One region of the Allobosea sp. BIWAKO-01 genome, then DNA from elsewhere that is predicted to be linked to it. Evidence: predicted binding sites of a transcription regulator. Region 1 holds the regulator's gene; each other region holds the start of a gene.
What was found. The regulator LexA, encoded in region 1, represses DNA repair genes until DNA is damaged. The targets are predictions, from matches to a motif close to TGTTCNNNNTGTGTTCNG.
Positions count from the first base shown of each region.

Region 2: the regulator LexA is predicted to act here: its motif matches at 3,981-3,998, upstream of BIWAKO_RS11160 (DUF763 domain-containing protein).
Region 3: the regulator LexA is predicted to act here: its motif matches at 1,663-1,680, upstream of ssb (single-stranded DNA-binding protein).

Region 1 is NZ_BCQA01000001.1:5,036,691-5,042,678, reverse strand. It holds gene BIWAKO_RS23650 (anthranilate synthase component II) at 1-477, shown strand, start outside; gene trpD (anthranilate phosphoribosyltransferase) at 491-1,504, shown strand; gene trpC (indole-3-glycerol phosphate synthase TrpC) at 1,512-2,321, shown strand; gene moaC (cyclic pyranopterin monophosphate synthase MoaC) at 2,318-2,806, shown strand; gene BIWAKO_RS23630 (molybdopterin molybdotransferase MoeA) at 2,803-4,014, shown strand; gene lexA (transcriptional repressor LexA) at 4,096-4,800, shown strand; gene BIWAKO_RS23620 (hypothetical protein) at 4,794-5,213, opposite strand; gene BIWAKO_RS23615 (ComEC/Rec2 family competence protein) at 5,338-5,988, opposite strand, start outside.
Region 2 is NZ_BCQA01000001.1:2,421,100-2,427,087, forward strand. It holds gene BIWAKO_RS36620 (PAS domain-containing protein) at 1-933, opposite strand, end outside; gene BIWAKO_RS11155 (S10 family peptidase) at 1,073-2,647, opposite strand; gene BIWAKO_RS11160 (DUF763 domain-containing protein) at 2,714-3,970, opposite strand; gene BIWAKO_RS11165 (ketopantoate reductase family protein) at 4,132-5,106, opposite strand; gene BIWAKO_RS11170 (AI-2E family transporter) at 5,240-5,988, opposite strand, start outside.
Region 3 is NZ_BCQA01000001.1:4,460,075-4,466,062, reverse strand. It holds gene BIWAKO_RS20935 (SRPBCC family protein) at 1-321, shown strand, start outside; gene BIWAKO_RS20930 (VOC family protein) at 411-845, shown strand; gene ssb (single-stranded DNA-binding protein) at 1,040-1,576, opposite strand; gene uvrA (excinuclease ABC subunit UvrA) at 1,964-4,885, shown strand; gene BIWAKO_RS20915 (invasion associated locus B family protein) at 5,452-5,808, shown strand; gene BIWAKO_RS20910 (citrate synthase/methylcitrate synthase) at 5,828-5,988, opposite strand, start outside.

The DNA of each region.
Region 1 (5,988 bases):
ATCGTATTGTCGCCAGGTCCCTGCACCCCCAATGAGGCCGGCATCTGCCTTGACCTCGTCCGCCAGGGTGCCGAGAGGAAGCCGATCTTTGGCGTTTGCCTCGGCCTGCAGACCATCGGTCAGGCCTTCGGTGGCGAGATCGTGCGCGCGCCGCTGCCGATGCACGGCAAGATCTCGACCATCAGCCATCACGCCCGCGGCCTCTTTCACGGCATCAACGGGCCGATCCAGGCGACGCGCTATCACTCGCTCATCGTGGCACGAGAAAGCTGCCCGACCGAGCTGGAGATCGAAGCCGCGACGGAAGACGGGCAAATCATGGCGCTCTCGCACCGCTCCCTGCCGGTGCATGGCGTGCAGTTCCACCCCGAGAGCATCGCCTCCGAACAGGGTGCGACGATCCTGCGCAATTTCCTCGGCCTGGCGGAACGATGGTCGCAGACACAGGACCGTGCCGCCCTTTCCGAAACAGCCTGACGTCGAAGAACCCATGGACGATTTCAAACCCTTCATCGCCAAGGTGGCGACCGGCGCCTCACTCTCCCGCGAGGAGGCGCGCGATGCCTTTGACACCATTCTGTCCGGCGAGGTCACCAATGCGCAGGCCGCCGCCTTCTTGATGGCGCTGCGCGTCCGTGGCGAAACCGTCGAGGAGATCGCCGGCGCGGTCAGCGCCATGCGCGGCAAGATGCTGCCGGTGAAAGCGCCGGCCGGCGCGATCGACATCGTCGGAACCGGCGGCGACGCTTCGGGCTCCTATAACGTCTCGACGCTGGCCGCGATCATCACCGCGTCCTGCGGCGTGCCGGTCGCCAAGCATGGCAATCGCGCTGCCTCTTCGCGTTCCGGAGCGGCCGACGTGCTCACCGCGCTCGGCGTCAAGGTCGGGCTCGAGCCCGCGGGCACGGAGCGCTGCATCGCTGAGGCCGGCGTCGGCTTCATGTTCGCACCGACCCATCATGCCTCGATGCGGCATGTGGCGCCGGTGCGCACAGAACTCGGCACCCGCACCATCTTCAACCTGCTCGGGCCGCTCTCCAACCCGGCCGGCGTCAAGAGGCAGCTCGTCGGCGCCTTCTCAGAGACCTGGCTCGAGCCGATGGTGCGCGTGCTATCTGCGCTGGGCTCCGACCGCATCTGGGCCGTGAACGGCTCCGACGGCCTTGACGAGATCACCACCACCGGGCCGACCCGCGTCGTCGCGCTCGACAAGGGCAAGATCGAGAGCTTCTCGATCAGCCCGGACGATGTCGGCCTGGCCCGTGCAAAGCCCGAGGATCTGCGCGGTGGTGAACCGGCGCAGAATGCCGAGGCGCTCCGCGCGGTTCTCGACGGCAAGATGACGCCCTTCCGCGATATCGCCGCCTTCAATGCCGCCGCCGCGCTCGTCGTGGCGGGTCAGGCCGGTGATCTGCGCGATGGCCTCGCCCGCGCGACCTCGGCGATTGACAGCGGCAAGGCCAAGGCGACGCTGACCGCACTCATCGCCAGCTCGAACGCGTGAGCACGTCATGAGCGACATCCTCGCCCGCATCGAGACCTATAAGCGCCAGGAGATCGCCGCTGCCAAGGCCGCGGTTTCCCAGGCGGAGATCGAGCAGCGCGCCCTGGCTGCCGACCCCGTGCGTGGCTTCACGGCCGCGCTTGCCGCGAAACACGCGGCCGGCAAGCCTGCATTGATCGCCGAGATCAAGAAGGCCAGCCCATCCAAGGGGCTGATCCGCGCCGATTTCGACCCGCCATCGCTGGCACGCGCCTATGCCGATGGCGGCGCGGCCTGCCTGTCCGTGCTGACCGATGCCCCCTCTTTCCAGGGACAGCCGGAATTCCTGCAGCAGGCGCGTGCGGCGAGCGGCCTGCCCGCCCTGCGCAAGGATTTCCTGTATGACCCCTATCAGGTCTTCGAGGCTCGCGCCTGGGGCGCCGACTGTATCCTGATCATCATGGCTGGCGTCGATGACGGGACAGCCCGCGCGCTGAACGAGACGGCAAAGTCACTCGGCATCGACGTGCTGGTCGAGGTTCACAACGAAGCCGAGCTCGATCGCGCCCTCGAGCTCGACAGCCGCTTGCTCGGCATCAACAATCGCGACCTGCGCAGCTTTGCCGTCGACCTCGCCGTCACCGAGAGACTCGCACCGCGCGTCCCCGCGGACCGCATCATCGTTGGCGAGAGCGGCATCTTCAGCCATGCCGACGTCGCTCGGTTGCAACGCGTCGGCGTCGACACCTTCCTCGTCGGCGAGAGCCTGATGCGGCAGGACGATGTCGCCGCTGCGACCCGTGATCTCCTGACCGGTTCTGCGCGCAGCGCAGCATGAGCAAGCTCAGCCATCTCGACGCCAGCGGCCAGGCCCATATGGTCGATGTCGGCGACAAGGAGGAGACCTCGCGCATCGCTGTCGCCGAGGGCTACGTCGTCATGCAGCCAGCAACCCTGGCGATCGTGCGCGATGGCGATGCCAAGAAGGGCGACGTGCTTGGCACAGCGCGCCTGGCTGGAATCATGGCTGCCAAGCGCACGCATGAACTGATCCCGCTCTGCCACCCGCTGCTGATCAGCAAGATCAGCGTCAACCTCACCTTGGACGAGGCATTGCCGGGGGTGCGCGTGAGCGCCGAGGTCAAGATGAAGGGACAGACCGGCGTCGAGATGGAGGCGTTGACCGCTGTTGGCGTCGCTTGCCTCACAGTCTACGACATGGTCAAGGCAGTCGACCGGGCGATGCGGATCGAGGGCATCAGGCTCGTCCACAAGTCAGGTGGCAAATCCGGCACCTTCGATCTCCCGGAAACTGCGCGATGAGCCTCACGCCCGTCCCCGTCGCCCTGAAAGCGCTTATCGACAGCGTTCCGGCACCGACACCAGCAGAAACTCTGCCACTCGCACATTGCGTAGGGCGCGTGCTCGCCGCCGACCTGCAGGCGCTTCGGACCCACCCCCCCTTTGCCAACTCAGCAATGGATGGATACGCCGTTCGCGCCGAAGATACTGCGCCGGCAAATGAATTGCGTGTCATCGGCGAATCGGCTGCCGGTCGCTCCTTCTCAGGGATGGTCCGCTCCAATGAGGCTGTTCGCATCTTCACCGGTGCTCCAATTCCGGAGGGCGCCGATACGATCCTGATTCAGGAGAACGCGGACGGCGTCGGCGGCACGACGATCCGCGTGCGCGAGGGCGCCGAGCGCGGCAAGTTCGTTCGTCAGGCAGGATTGGACTTCTCCGAGGGCGAGGTGTTGCTTCTCGCCGGCAGCCGACTCGAAAGTGCGAGCCTCGGCCTCGCTGCAGCCATGGGCCACCCCACGCTCACTGTGCGTCGCAGGCCACTGGTCGCAATCCTCGCGACCGGCGACGAGCTGGTCCAGCCGGGCGAGCCGGTTGGCCCCGACCAGATCGTCGCGTCCAACAGTTTTGCGCTCGCCGCGCTGGTCGAGCAGGCCGGGGGCACAGCGCTCGATCTCGGGATCGCCCGCGATGATCATGCCGACCTCGCCGACAAGATCGGCCAGGCACGGAAGGCCGATGCCGATGTGCTGATCACCCTGGGAGGGGCCTCGGTAGGTGAGCACGATCTCGTCCAGGCAGCGTTGATTGGGCAAGGCATGGCGCTCGGCTTCTGGAAAATCGCCATGCGGCCGGGCAAGCCGATGATGATGGGCCGCCTCGGCCGTATGGTCGCGCTCGGCCTGCCCGGAAACCCCGTCTCGTCCATCGTCTGCGGGCATCTCTTCGTCGTTCCGCTGCTCAGGGCCCTCCTCGGCGTGCCGGAACCTGAGCGCGATCTGAGTGAGCCCGCAATCGTCGGCAGAGATTTGCCGGCAAATGATGAACGGCAGGACTATATGAGGTCGGAACTGATCCTCACCCCGGAGGGATGGCTGGCAACGCCCTTCGCCAAGCAGGATTCATCCATGCTGGCCACTCTCGCCCGCGCCGATGCGCTGCTCATTCGCGAATCATTTGCTGCGCCGGCAAACAAAGGCGACGGCTGCCGGATCATCCGCCTGCGCTGAGGGCGCTTGCGGAACACAACGCGAACCTGTATGGTGTTCGTGCTTTGTTTCGATTCCGTGCAAAGAGCGCCGGCGGGGACCATGCTGACACGCAAACAGTTCGAACTGCTTCGTTTCATCCAGGAACGCCTGCGCGAGACAGGGGTCCCCCCCTCCTTCGACGAGATGAAGGACGCGCTCGATCTGCGCTCCAAGTCCGGTATTCATCGCCTGATCATGGCGCTGGAGGAGCGCGGTTTCATTCGCCGCCTGCCTAATCGGGCCCGGGCGCTCGAGATCATCAAGCTGCCCGAGGGGGCTGGCGGCCCTCAGGCGACGCGCGGGCGGTTCAACCCCTCCGTCGTCCAGGGTGGCCTTGGCAAGGTCCGGCCGATCGCACCGCCCCCGGACGAGGATGTGCGCTCCACAGTCGCGATTCCGGTCATGGGGCGGATTGCCGCCGGTACGCCGATTTCCGCCATCCAGAGCCGCAGCCATAGCGTGGCCCTGCCTGCTGACATGCTTGGCCCCGGCGAACATTTTGCTCTCGAGGTGCGCGGCGACTCGATGGTGGAAGCCGGCATTCTCGACGGCGATACCGTGGTGATCAAACGTCAGGACACGGCCAATACCGGCGATATCGTAGTGGCCCTGATCGATGACGAGGAAGCGACGCTGAAGCGGCTGCGCAAGCGCGGCTCCTCGATCGCTCTCGAAGCTGCCAATCCTGCCTATGAGACAAGGGTGCTGGGACCGGACCGCGTCAAGATTCAAGGCCGCCTGGTCAACCTGATGCGGCGCTACTGAAGCGGCTCGTGCTCTTCGACAGCCACCAGCGGCAAAGCCGGCGAAGGCCCTGGCGGGGTGCTTGCAGGCCGCTCCCGCTTGCGGCTCCAGGGACGATCGACACCATCCTGCTCTGATAGATGTGCGCGCCAGCCGCCCTTGTGGCCGACAAGTGCGGTCGCGCCATCGCGCGACAATGCCCTGCGGTCGATCAGTCGTGCAGCGCACGGAGCGTTCCACGGAATCGGCGTAATGACGAGATCGGCGCGCCGGCAGTCCTCGACGATGGCCAGGCGATCACGTGCAAAGGCAACGCTTCGTCCTTCCTTGCTGCGGACGACACAACCCAACGTGTCGCAGGCCGCGCCGTCCCGCAGGCTGTTGTCGTCAGGCCGGCGATTATCGCCATCTGCGTTCAGCCATTGTTGCAGCACGAAGCGGCTCGGTTGCCCCGCCAGGTCATGCGACCATCGCCCCCGCGGACCAGGATCCCGGAACCATCGCGTTCGATCAGGATGTCGGGCCTGTCGGGCTTCGCCGCCACGACCAGTCCCGCGATCAGGGGGCGACGGCCAGGAAGCGTAGCGGTGTCGTCCAGAGCGTGATCCAGAGAAGCGCGGCGGCAAAGCATGCGAGCGCCGCCGTCCCGAACGCAGGAATGATCACTGCGGAGTGGTCGAATCCCGCAACCCAGCGCGCGGATTGCAGCACATAGTCCGAAGCGACTCCCATAAGCGCCCAAGCCGGCCAATCCAGGCCGAAGGGATAGGCGAGTACGCCGAAGACCGCCGCAGGCATGACGATCAGGGAAACGAAGGGCAAGGCGAGCGCATTGCCGAGCAGGCCGAAGGGGTTGAAGGTCTGGAAGTGATAGGCACCAAAAGGTGCGGTTGCGACCGTCGCCAACACGGTCGTGACCGTGAGGCCGACCACCGCGACCCAGATTGGCCGTAGCGGCCAAGGCAGGTTCGCCGGCGCCTCGGAGTGGCCGCGATCCTCCCAGCGCTCGGCAAAGGCGATCAGCGCCGCGACAGCACCAAAGGACATCTGGAAACTCGGGCCAAGCAGCGCGTCAGGCTCGCGCAGCAGGACGATCATCGCAGCGAGCTCCAGATTGCGCATGCTGAGCGCCGGGCGATCGACGAGGATCGCACCGAGCATGACCAAGGTCATGATCAGAGAGCGCACCGTCGCGACTTCGGCTCCAGA
Region 2 (5,988 bases), 2.6 Mb from region 1:
TTGAGATTGCGCCGCCCGTCCGACCAGGACGCTCCCGAAGCCGGGCTGTCCGGATGGTGCACTCAAGCCGGGGCCCCCGGCCTCCTGCCAGGTCAAGACAAGCTGGTCTTGCCGAACCTCAGTGGAAACGGACACGGACCCGCCTTCGCTGGACAGCGCACCGTACTTGACCGCATTTGTCGCCAACTCATGAAAAATCAGCGCCAGCGCGGTCGCTGCACTTGGGCCGACTGCAGCATCCTCTCCTTGAATGGTCACGCGATCTGCCTGGCCCTCCCGATAAGGGTCGAGCAGGCGGGACAGTAACAGCTTCAGTCCACCGTCGCCGATCTCCTTGTTGACGACGAAGGCATGGGCGCGATGCAGGGCCTGGAACCGGTTCTGCAGCTTCTCGGCGAAGCCCTTGCTCGCCGGCTCGAAGCGGGCCGCCATCCGCACCAGACTGTTCACGACGGTGAAGATGTTCGCGATTCGATGCGAAAGCTCACGGGCAATCAGCTCGCGCTGCTCTTCGGCGCGGCGCCTCGCGGTAATGTCGATATGGGCCCCGACGAGGCGAACCGCGCCGCCATGCGCGTCCCTGGTGATTTCGGCCTTTGCGAGGATCCAGCGCGTCTGGCCGTCACTTGGCCTGACGATGCGATACTCGACTTCGTACTCGGTGGCAGGGCTCTTAACGGTGGCGAGGAAATGGCCCACCACACGCTCGCGGTCATCGGGATGAATCCGGGCAACCCAGGCCTCGTGGCTTTCATGGATCGCGTCCGGCGGTAATCCGTGGACGGCTAAATACTCTGGCGAGCGGACATTCTTGAATTCGCCGTGGCGCAGGTCGACCTCCAGGCCGCCGATCTGCCCGATACGTTGGATCCGTGCGAGCTCGGCTTCGCGGGCGCGAAGTTTGCTCTCGGCCGATTCACCTAGATTGTTCAACGTCTTGTCCCGGCTCAATCGGCGCAGAATCCTATATGTCGCCGTGCTTGGCCACCCGCAATGTCATTGGACATGGCGTGGCAGCATTCGCTGTGATCAGCTGGGAAAGCGGAGCTTCAGCGCGGGCCCCGGCTCCTCGTCACAATCCCTGGCGGGCCTCGATCATGGTGCGAGCCGCCTCGCGCAAATTCGCGCGCGAGGCGTCGCGCGAATAGAACATGTGCCCGCCGGGAAGGACCTGCAGCTTGACGCGGGCAGGATCGCCCAAGGCAGGCAGTTGATCGAGAAGCAGCTTGGTCTCGAAATAGGGCGTGACGAGATCGGTGAACCCGTGTGCGACGATGACCTCGAGGCGTGGATCGAGCGCGAGCACATTGCGGAGCTCGCGGATGGATTCGCGGTCGCCGCGACCCTGGCCATAACTCCAGCGGCGGTTGACCTCTTCGTTCAAAAGGAAATAGCGCCCCTCGGGCCGCCAATTCAGATCGCTCGCATAGTGACTGAGCATTGCGCTCGTCAGGGGAGCGGTGATCGCGCCCAGCACGGCGTCCGGAAACCTGCCGCGTGCGGCTTCGGGATCGGGGTCAAGGGCGGCCACGGTTCCGTCATAGGGACTGCCGACCAGCCCTTTGCTGCGGTCCAGTTCGCGCAGAAAGGTGCTTGCATCGACCTTGCCTCCCATGCGCTCCACGAGAGCCCGGTCGAGCCCTGTCAGCACTGAGACCCTGTCGGCCAGGCGTTTGGTTGCGTCGCGGTCGCGCGGTCCTTTCAGGATATCGGCGAGATAGTCGCCGGCAGCATAGTTCTCGGCCTCTGCGAGCGTCTGGCGCGAGAGTTTGCCTTCGCGTTCCAGCTTCACGGCGGCCATCGCCGGGAGCGACACCACCCAGCGAAGCGGCGAACTGCCGGCGTCGCGCTGGTAGGTGAAGTCGAGCACCGGGGAGAGCATCACGATGCCGGAGACGCCGACACCGTCTCCGGTCTGCAACTCGCTGGCGATCTTGGGTGCGCGGAACCCGCCGTAGCTCTCGCCGACGAGGAATTTCGGCGAAGCGAGGCGCTCGTTCAGCCGCAGCCAGTTGGTGACGAAGCGTGAAAGCGACTTGTAGTCCCCCTCTACCGACCAGAGCAGCCCGCGCGCGTCGTCGGTGCCGGCGACGAAGCGGCTGAAACCCGTGCCCACAGGGTCGATGAAGACGAGATCGGTGAAGTCGAGCCAGGTATCGGCATTGTCGACGACGAGGGGCGGCATGGACGGTGCGTCGCCCTGTCGGCCGAAAGGCAGCCGCTTCGGCCCCATCAGGCCGAGATTGAGATAGGCCGAGGCGGCACCAGGTCCGCCATTGAAGGCAAATGTGACCGGACGCGACGAGGCGGGGACGCCCTGACCCCGGTCGAGGACATAGGCGATATAGGCTATTTCGGCGAGCTTGCGGCCGGACTGATCACTGACCGGCAGCGCGCCGGCCGTGGCCGTATAGCGCAGCGTACGACCGGGCAGGGTCAATTCGTGACGCGTGACGGAAGGCTGCGGCAGGGCCACGCCCTGGCCGGTGACGGCGCGTGAATCCTGTCGGCTGGCCGGCGCATCCGGTTGGGCCTGATCTCGCCGCGCTGGCGCAGTCTCCTGCGCACGCGCTTGATCCACAAAGACCAGGGGAGCCGAAGCGAAGAGTCCGGCGAGGGCAAGTGCTGCAAGCGCGCGAAATCTCATGAAGAGCCCCAATGACGGTCCCCGCGACCTTAAGCGGATACAGCCTGGAACTTGCCAAACATCGCATCACGAAGCCGTTAGCGTCCCGTGCTGAAGCTCCCAGCCAAAGACGCTCCGGCCACCATACTCCGCGGAGCGTAGTCTCTCCTGCGTGACGTACTCGTCCAGCGTCAGGCCGCTGACGACGCGTTCCAGACGCCGGCTTTCCCGGTCCAGCCGTGCGATGGCAGCGAGCTTGTCGTCCTGACCGAGCTTTGCCTGATCGATGGCGGATTTCAGCACCGCGATCGTCTGGTCGTAGACCTTGGTGGGCACGGCGAAGGGCTGTCTGTCCTTGCCGCCATGGGCGAGAGAGAAGCGCGCAGGATCGGCGAACCGGCACGGCGCGCCATGGATCACTTCCGCCACCATCGCAAGCGAACGGACCGTGCGGGCGCCGACGCCGGGCACGAGCAGCAATTCCGAGAAATCGGCGGGCGCGCTGTCGGCGGCTGCGGCGAGCGCACCGTGGAGCCGTCGCGCGATGACGTCCTTGGGCCTGACCTCGTGATGTGCCGGCATGACGAGATGAGGTAGGGAAAGCTGCGCCGGCGACAGGACCGGCGGCGCCCGGTCGCGCTCCAGCGCCGCAAATTCCCTCACGATCCCCGACGGTCCGATGTCGCGCAGCAGATCGATCTGGCCTTTGCGGGAGAGCGCGGCGCGCCTGTCGGTCAGGTTGATGATGCTGCCCTGGTTCTTGCCATCGATGGCGGCATGTGGCGCCTCGACGAAACTGCCCAGCCCTTCAGACTGCCAGTGATAGCGCCGGGCGAGGCCGCCATCGCCATTCATGCCCTGCTGCACCACGACCCAATGGCCGTCATTCCCGACAAAGAAGCCATGGAGATAAAGGTCGAAGCCGTCCTGCACGGCGGCACTGTCGACCTTGGCGACCAGCCGGCTCGCGGTGGCGAGCGCCTGTCCGTCGAACCCGACCCTCGCTCCAATCTGTTCGAGCTCGGCCGGTGTCTGGCGCGAATGGCTGCCCCGCCCGCCACAGACATGCAGGCCCAGCTCGCCCGACAGCGGGGTCAGCCCACGCTTGAGCGCGCCGATCACGCTGGTGGTGATACCCGACGAGTGCCAGTCCATTCCCATCACCGCCCCGAAGGACTGGAACCAGAATGGATGCGCCAACCGCCGCAGCAACTCGTCGCGGCCATAATGATGGATGATCGCCGCGCAGATGACCGCGCCCAGCTGCGTCATGCGCCGGCCGAGCCAGGCGGGCACGCGGCCATGGTGGAGCGGAAGGTCGGCGCTGCCGGATCGCCGGGTCATGCGATGTCTCGCGAACGAAAGAGGAACACTTGATATAGCCCCGCCGATCTCCGTCTTCTACAGAAATTGATCCTTGTCGAGGCGGCTGGTCCTGCCGCTCCCTCATCCCAAGCGTTTGGTCGGTCTCGCCGCGGCGGGATAAAGTTCCGACCTCGCCCCGATCATCGTCCCCATCGCTGCTGCCAGGCATTGGCCGCCAGGGCGCCGACGCACGCGATCAGGGGAGTTGGCACGCCCGTCCGGCGACCGAGTTCCGCAACAGCGCCCACAATCGCGCCAAGTTCCAGCGGGCGCCCCGCCTCCATGTCCTGCAGCATGGAGGTCTTCACACCGATCAATGTCGGAGGCAGTTCGAGGCGCGCCTCGAGCTCTGGCAGATTCTCGATTCCGAGCGCGGCGGCAACCGCGACGCATTCCGCCATGATCGACTTTGCGACGGCCCTGACCGCAGGATCTCCCACGATCTTGTCGACCGTCGCCCCCGTCACGGCCGAAAGCGGATTATAAGCTGCATTGCCGAGCAGCTTTTGCCAGACCTCAGTCCGGATATCCTCGGTCTGCTCGCTATCGACCCCGCCCGCTCTCAACAACGCGACGACGTCTGCCAGCCGGCTGTCGCGCGGCTTCAATGGCTCGCCGACAACAAGACGCTTTCTGCCGTTCCAGGCGATGACGTTCGGCGCGGGCCGGTTTGCACCGATATAGACGACGCAGCCGAGAACCTGATCGGCCGGAATGGAGGCCTCGATCGCACCGCTCGCATCGACTGATGCCAGCCTCCGGTCGCCGAACTGCGCTCCCAGACCTTGCAGATACCACCAGGGAATGCCGTTCAGCATCGGCAGAACGATCGTCGATGGCCCGATCAGTGGCCGGATTGAATCGAGACCGCTCGCCCAGTCATGAGCCTTGAACCCGACCAGAACGAGGTCCTGGACCCCCACGGAGATTGCATCGGTGGCGACCTGCGCCGCCACGGTTTCTGTCCCTGAGGGAGATTGGAGCGTCAGGCCCTCGGTTGCGAGCAGAGCAGCAGTCTCGGCACGCGCGATGATGACGGGCCGCTGACCCGCCTGGGTCATATGCCAGGCGACAACCCCGCCGATCGCTCCTGCTCCAACGATTGCTACGCGCATGTTTCCACTCACTGATGGACGATCGCCACGACTATAGGGGAGAGCGCTTGGTGCGAAAGCGCAGGGCCATCTTGGCGCGAATGTCCGGCGGACATGGTCGCCAAGTTTGCCGACATTCCGATGTTGGGCCTACTCAGCCATCTGGCGATGGAGGTCTATTGCGCATCGCGTGCGTCAAACAGGCGTTGCTCATGCCGCGAAGGCTCGTTTCGACCTCGTCGGCGAGGACCGAGGCCTTGAGTTGAGCCGCCGAACCGGCCGCCGGGGCCAAGCTGCCGAGGATGATGATCGCGGATGGCAGCCTGCGGCGCAGGCGCTTGATGGCGTATTTCATATGAGCGGAGCTCGTGCCGTCGAGATAGCAGAGGCAGATCAGGGCGGGTTGATCCGCTGCCAGCGCGGCGAGGTTATTCGTCGAGAGCGTGTCTGCAGGCAACACGCGGGCAGGGAGCCCATGCTTGCCGAGGATCTGAGCCAGCATCAGGGCGGCAGCTTCATCGAGCTCCGACTGGGCGGCGATGCAAACCACCCTGTCCTCGCCGCGGAAGGCCTCACCCAGGTCTTCGGATGTCAGAATCGGCAGGTCGGCCGAACTTTCGGCCTCGTCGGTTTCTGCGATCGCTGCTTCTGCCTCGGGGTCGTTGGTCGTTTCCCCGACTGCAGGATTGCGGTCATCATGGTCGGCGAGGTCATCGACGACTTCACGCACAGTTTCCAGGATGCGCGTCTGTCGTGTCGCATCAAGGACGCCGCGTGCCGCGTCGTTGGCTGCCAGCCGCAGACCTTCCAGGGCGACTTCGTCATAGTAGATGGAGAGGGAGCGCTCCTTGAGAACCTCTTCGGCCTTGTCCGCTGCCTCGGCGGGATCCCCGGCGAGCACGC
Region 3 (5,988 bases), 580 kb from region 1:
TTTCGGGTCGGCGGCAGCTTCCGCCATGTCTGGCACGGACCGGACGGCGCCGTGATGGGAATGGGCGGCATCTACCGCGAGATCGCGCGCCCTGAGCGTATCGTCCGGACCGAACTGTTCGACCAGGACTGGACCGGCGGAGAGGCGATAGCGACGCTGGTTCTGACGGAGCAGGCGGGCAAGACCGAACTGGCCCTGACTGTGCTCTATTCCTCGCGCGAGGCTCGCGACGGCGCGCTCAGGAGCGGCATGAAGGATGGCGTCGCCGCGAGCTACGGAAAGCTCGACACCCTGTTCGCGGAGAGACAGCAGGCCGCCTGAGCCCTTCCACCGATCATCTCCGGAAGCCCGGCGCTCGCAGCATTCGGGCGACCACCCCCCTGTCCCACATCCAAGAGGAGGAGACGACCATGCAGAAGATTACCCCGTTCCTGTGGTTCGATGGCCAGGCTGAGGAGGCGGCAAAATTCTACACCTCCGTCTTCAGGAATTCGAAGCTCGGCGGCGTCTCGCCCATGGCGGCCTCCTTCGAGCTCGAAGGCCTGGAATTCACGGCGCTCAATGGCGGGCCGCGTTTCAAGTTCACCGAGGCGATCTCGCTCTATGTGAACTGCGAAACCCAGGACGAGGTCGACTACTACTGGGACAGGCTCGGCGACGGTGGACAGATCCAGCAATGCGGCTGGCTGAAGGACAGGTTCGGAATCTCCTGGCAGGTCATCCCGTCAGTACTGCCCACGCTGCTGAGCAGCCCTGAACAGGAGAAGGCCGGCCGTGCCATGCAGGCGATGATGCAGATGCAGAAGATCGACATTGCTGCGCTTCAAAAGGCCTATGACGGCTGACCAAAGCCGAATCAGCGCAATCTCGCACCGAGAATAGCGATCTTCGCCAACGAGCGCCGTTTACCGCACCTGCAATGATAGAGGGCCCCGCCCCGTCCTTCAGCGACCAACAAAGAAGCCGCTCCGAACGGTCGGGAGCGGCCCTCTAATCCTGGGGAGATTGCGATCCGCAACGCGGTTCGCCCTCGCCTGCCCTAGAACGGGATGTCGTCGTCGAGATGGCTGCTCGACGACCGCCCGCCGCCGCCGCTGGACATGGCCGGCTGACGCGAACCGCCACCGCCGCCCATCGGGCTCGAGCGCCCGAAGGAGCCGCCGCCGCCCGAACGGTCCTCGACCGAACCGCCGCCCTCGCCATACTCATCCGAACCGCCTTGCCCGCGACTGTCGAGAATGGTGAGTTCGCCGCGGAAGCGCTGCAGCACGATCTCGGTCGTGTACTTCTCGACGCCGGACTGATCCTGCCATTTGCGCGTCTGGAGCTGGCCTTCGATGTAAACCTTCGAGCCCTTCTTCAGATACTGCTCGGCGACCTTGGCGAGATTCTCGTTGAAGATCACCACCGAGTGCCACTCGGTCTTTTCCTTGCGCTCACCGGACTGCTTGTCGCGCCAGGTCTCGGACGTGGCGATGCGCAGATTGACGACCGGCTCGCCGCTGCCGAGCCGGCGCACCTCGGGGTCGCGCCCGAGATTACCGACCAGAATGACCTTGTTGACGCTACCAGCCATGAGAGGCTCCATTTCCTGCGCACATCTGCAAATCCGATCGACGACCGGAGCCGGACCCTAGCGCCCGCGGACGTCACTATCAACAATGTTCTTGCTTTGTTCAAGTCCGTTTTGCAGAGTTGTCCCCTGTCTTCATCAGGATTCGCAAGGCTGCCGCCGGAGGTCGGACGAGCCTCGGCGGACGGCGCCCAAACCGGACGCCCTACTCCTGACGCGAATTGTCAGGAGAAAGACAGCAGCCTATCCCGCTGCGTGATATTCATGCCTGCCAGACCGCCGTGAGGCTGGCATGGCCGGGCATTTGCCCTATCTCTACGCCTTACCCGAACGGACGCCCCGATGGCCCGCAAGACCTCCTTGGCTGAACAAGCCGCCACGCTTGAGGACATGTTCGACCGCAACCGCGCGGCCGATCCGAATGCCCGCGTGATTTCCGTGCGCGGCGCGCGCGAGCACAATCTCAAGAACGTCGACCTGGCGATCCCGCGCGACAAGCTCGTGGTCTTCACCGGCCTTTCGGGCTCGGGCAAATCCTCGCTCGCCTTCGACACGATCTATGCCGAGGGCCAGCGCCGCTATGTCGAGTCCCTCTCGGCCTATGCCCGCCAGTTCCTCGAGATGATGCAGAAGCCCGATGTCGACCAGATCGACGGGCTCTCGCCGGCCATCTCGATCGAGCAGAAGACGACCTCGAAGAACCCGCGCTCGACAGTCGGCACCGTCACCGAGATCCACGACTACATGCGCCTGCTCTGGGCACGTGCCGGCATCCCCTACTCGCCGGCGACGGGCCTGCCGATCGAGAGCCAGACGGTCAGCCAGATGGTCGACCGGCTGCTGGAGCTGCCGGAGAAGACGCGCGGCTATCTGCTGGCGCCCGTGGTGCGCGGTCGCAAGGGCGAATACCGCAAGGAGCTGGCCGACTGGCTGAAGCGCGGCTTCCAGCGCGTCAAGATCGACGGCCAATTCTACGAGATCCCGGACGCTCCCGCCCTCGACAAGAAGTTCAAGCACGACATCGACGTGGTGGTCGACCGTATCGTCATACGCCCCGACCTCGCCGCACGCCTGTCCGACTCGCTGGAACAGGCGCTCGAGCTCGCCGAGGGTATCGCGGTCTTCGAATATGCCGACGAGAAGGAGGAGAGCGGCGAGGCCAGGCGCATCACCTTCTCCTCGAAATTCGCCTGCCCCGTCTCCGGCTTCACGATCCCCGAGATCGAGCCCAGGCTCTTTTCATTCAACAACCCGTTCGGCGCCTGCCCGACCTGCGATGGTCTCGGCCACGAGATGCGCATCGATGCCAATCTGATCGTGCCCGACAATTCCATCTCACTGAAGAAGGGGGCGATCGCGCCCTGGGCCAAGTCGACCTCGCCCTATTACGGCCAGACACTGGACGCGCTCGCCAAGCATTTCGGCTTCTCGATGACCAAGCCCTGGTCCGAACTGCCGAAGCAGGCGCACGATGCCATCCTGTTCGGCACCGGCACCGAGCCGGTGCGGTTCGCTTATAATGACGGTCTGCGCGCCTATGAGGTGAAGAAGCCCTTCGAGGGCGTCATCACCAACATGGAACGGCGCTGGAAGGAGACGGAATCCGACTGGGCGCGCGAGGAAATCGGCCGCTTCATGTCCGAGACGCCTTGCGCCGCATGCAACGGCTTTCGCCTGAAGCCCGAGGCGCTGGCGGTGAAGATCGCCGGCAGCCATATCGGCGAGATCTCCCGCCTCTCGGTTCGCGATGCGCTGGCCTGGGTCTCCGATCTGCCGCGCCATCTCACGCCGAAGCAGACCGAGATCGCGACACGCATCCTCAAGGAGATCCGCGACCGCCTGACCTTCCTGCTCGATGTCGGCCTGGAATATCTGACGCTGGCGCGCGGCTCCGGCACGCTCTCGGGCGGCGAGAGCCAGCGCATCCGCCTCGCTTCGCAGATCGGCTCGGGCCTCACCGGCGTCCTCTATGTGCTGGACGAACCCTCGATCGGCCTGCACCAACGCGACAATGAGCGTCTGCTCGGGACGCTGCGGCGCCTGCGCGACCTCGGCAATACCGTGATCGTCGTCGAGCATGACGAGGACGCGATCCTGACCGCCGACTATGTCGTCGATGTCGGCCCCGGAGCCGGCATCCATGGCGGCGAGATCGTCTCGAAGGGCACGCCGGACCAGATCCTGGCCGACCCGAACTCGCTGACCGGCCGCTACCTCACGGGTGAGCTCTCGGTGCCGGTGCCGGCCAAGCGCCGCAAGCCACAAAAGGGGCGCTCGCTCAAGATCGTCGGCGCCAGGGGCAACAACCTCAAGGATGTCTCGGTCGAGATTCCGCTCGGGCTCTTCACCTGCATCACCGGCGTCTCGGGCGGCGGCAAGTCGACGCTGGTCATCGACACGCTCTACAAGGCCGTCGCCCGCAAGCTCAACGGCTCGATCGAGCATCCCGCCCAGCATGATCGCATCGAGGGCATGGAGCATCTCGACAAGGTCATCGACATCGACCAATCGCCGATCGGCCGCACCCCGCGTTCCAACCCGGCGACCTATACCGGCGCCTTCACGCCGATGCGCGAATGGTTCGCCGGTCTGCCCGAGGCGAAGGCGCGCGGCTATCAGCCGGGGCGCTTCTCCTTCAACGTCAAGGGTGGGCGCTGCGAAGCCTGCCAGGGCGACGGCGTCATCAAGATCGAGATGCATTTCCTGCCCGACGTCTACGTCACCTGCGATGTCTGCAAGGGCAAGCGCTATGACCGCGAAACGCTCGAGGTGAAATACCGCGACCGCTCGATCGCGGATGTGCTGGACATGACTGTCGAGGAGGCGAAGGACCTGTTCAAGGCCGTGCCCTCGATCCGCGACAAGATGGAGACGCTGGCCCGTGTCGGGCTCGGCTATGTCCATGTCGGCCAGCAGGCGACGACGCTGTCCGGCGGCGAAGCCCAGCGCGTGAAACTGTCGAAGGAACTCTCGAAGCGCGCCACCGGCCGCACGCTCTACATCCTGGACGAACCGACGACCGGCCTGCATTTCCACGATGTCGCCAAGCTCATGGAAGTGCTGCATGAGCTGGTCGAGCAGGGCAATACGGTCGTGGTGATCGAGCACAATCTTGAGGTCATCAAGACCTCCGACTGGATCATCGACATGGGTCCGGAAGGCGGCGATGGCGGCGGAGAGGTCGTGGCTCAGGGCACGCCGGAGGATGTCGTCAAGGTCAGCCGCAGCCATACCGCCCGGTTCCTCAAGGAGGTGCTGGAGCGCCGGCCGCTGAAGAAGCCGGGCAAGGCGCCCGCACAAGCGGCGGAATAGGCGTCGTTAAAGCGCCGGTTGGCGCCGATGGTTCGCGCGAGACAGCCCGACCGGCGATGCGCGTGCTGGTGATTTCCCGTCGTTCCTATCGCCGAGCGCAGATGTGGTCTTTGCACGCTGCGAACGGCTCGCGGGACCTACGCCCCGGAGGCTGAAGGCCTTGGGGCACGCACCGCCACGTCTCACAATCGGTGGAGACTTGGCTGGTTGCGACGGCCAATTCGCCGCCCCCTTTCCCGATCCGATGGAAGTAAAACCCAACACCCGCCTCACGGCGCGCCACTGCCGTTCATCCTCTCCTGCCGCACCGAAGGCGGCGGCTGCGTGCCACTGCGCCGCAGGGTCGCACGCGCTTTCCGCCGCCTTGTTTACGCCTCGTTAGGCTTCAGGTTCCATCCCTTGCGAACTCAAAAGGAGATGAAGCAATGATGAAACTGGCGATCCCGGCGACCTTCGTATTCCTCGCGGCCTCGGCCGGAGCAATGGCGAATCCGGCCAAGCCGCTCGGTCAGTTCAAGAATTGGAACGCCTCATCCTATGCGAACGGGAATAGCCAACGTTGCTATATCTCCAGCAACCCGGTTTCTGAAAAACCTGCCGAGCTTCGCCATGGCGACGTGTATTTCTTCGTCCAGAGCGGCGAGAGCGCTGGCCGCACGGAGTCGAGTTTCCAGACCGGCTACGACTTCGCCAAGAATTCGACCGTCGAGGTCACGATCGGCGACGAGCGTTTCCGCATGCTGACCGCCGGCCGCAATGCCTGGCTCCAGCGCGTCGAACGCGAGGGCGAGCTGCTCGCGGCGATGAAGGCCGGCGACGAAATGGTGCTCGAGGCGCGCTCGGCCCGCGGCAACGAAACCAGTTACACCTTCTCGCTGGACGGCGTGACCGCCGCCTCGCGGCAGCTGCAGCAATGCAGCTGATGATGGCAGCCAGCGCCCGTCAGGCAGCACGCCTTGGCACCGGACCGACATAGGTTGACTGGGGCCGGATGAGCCGGCCGCCGGCCACCTGTTCCTGGGCATGGGCGATCCAGCCGATCGTCCGTCCCATTGCGAAGACACAGGTGAAACTGTCGGGCGGGAATGCGAGGGCTTCGAGCA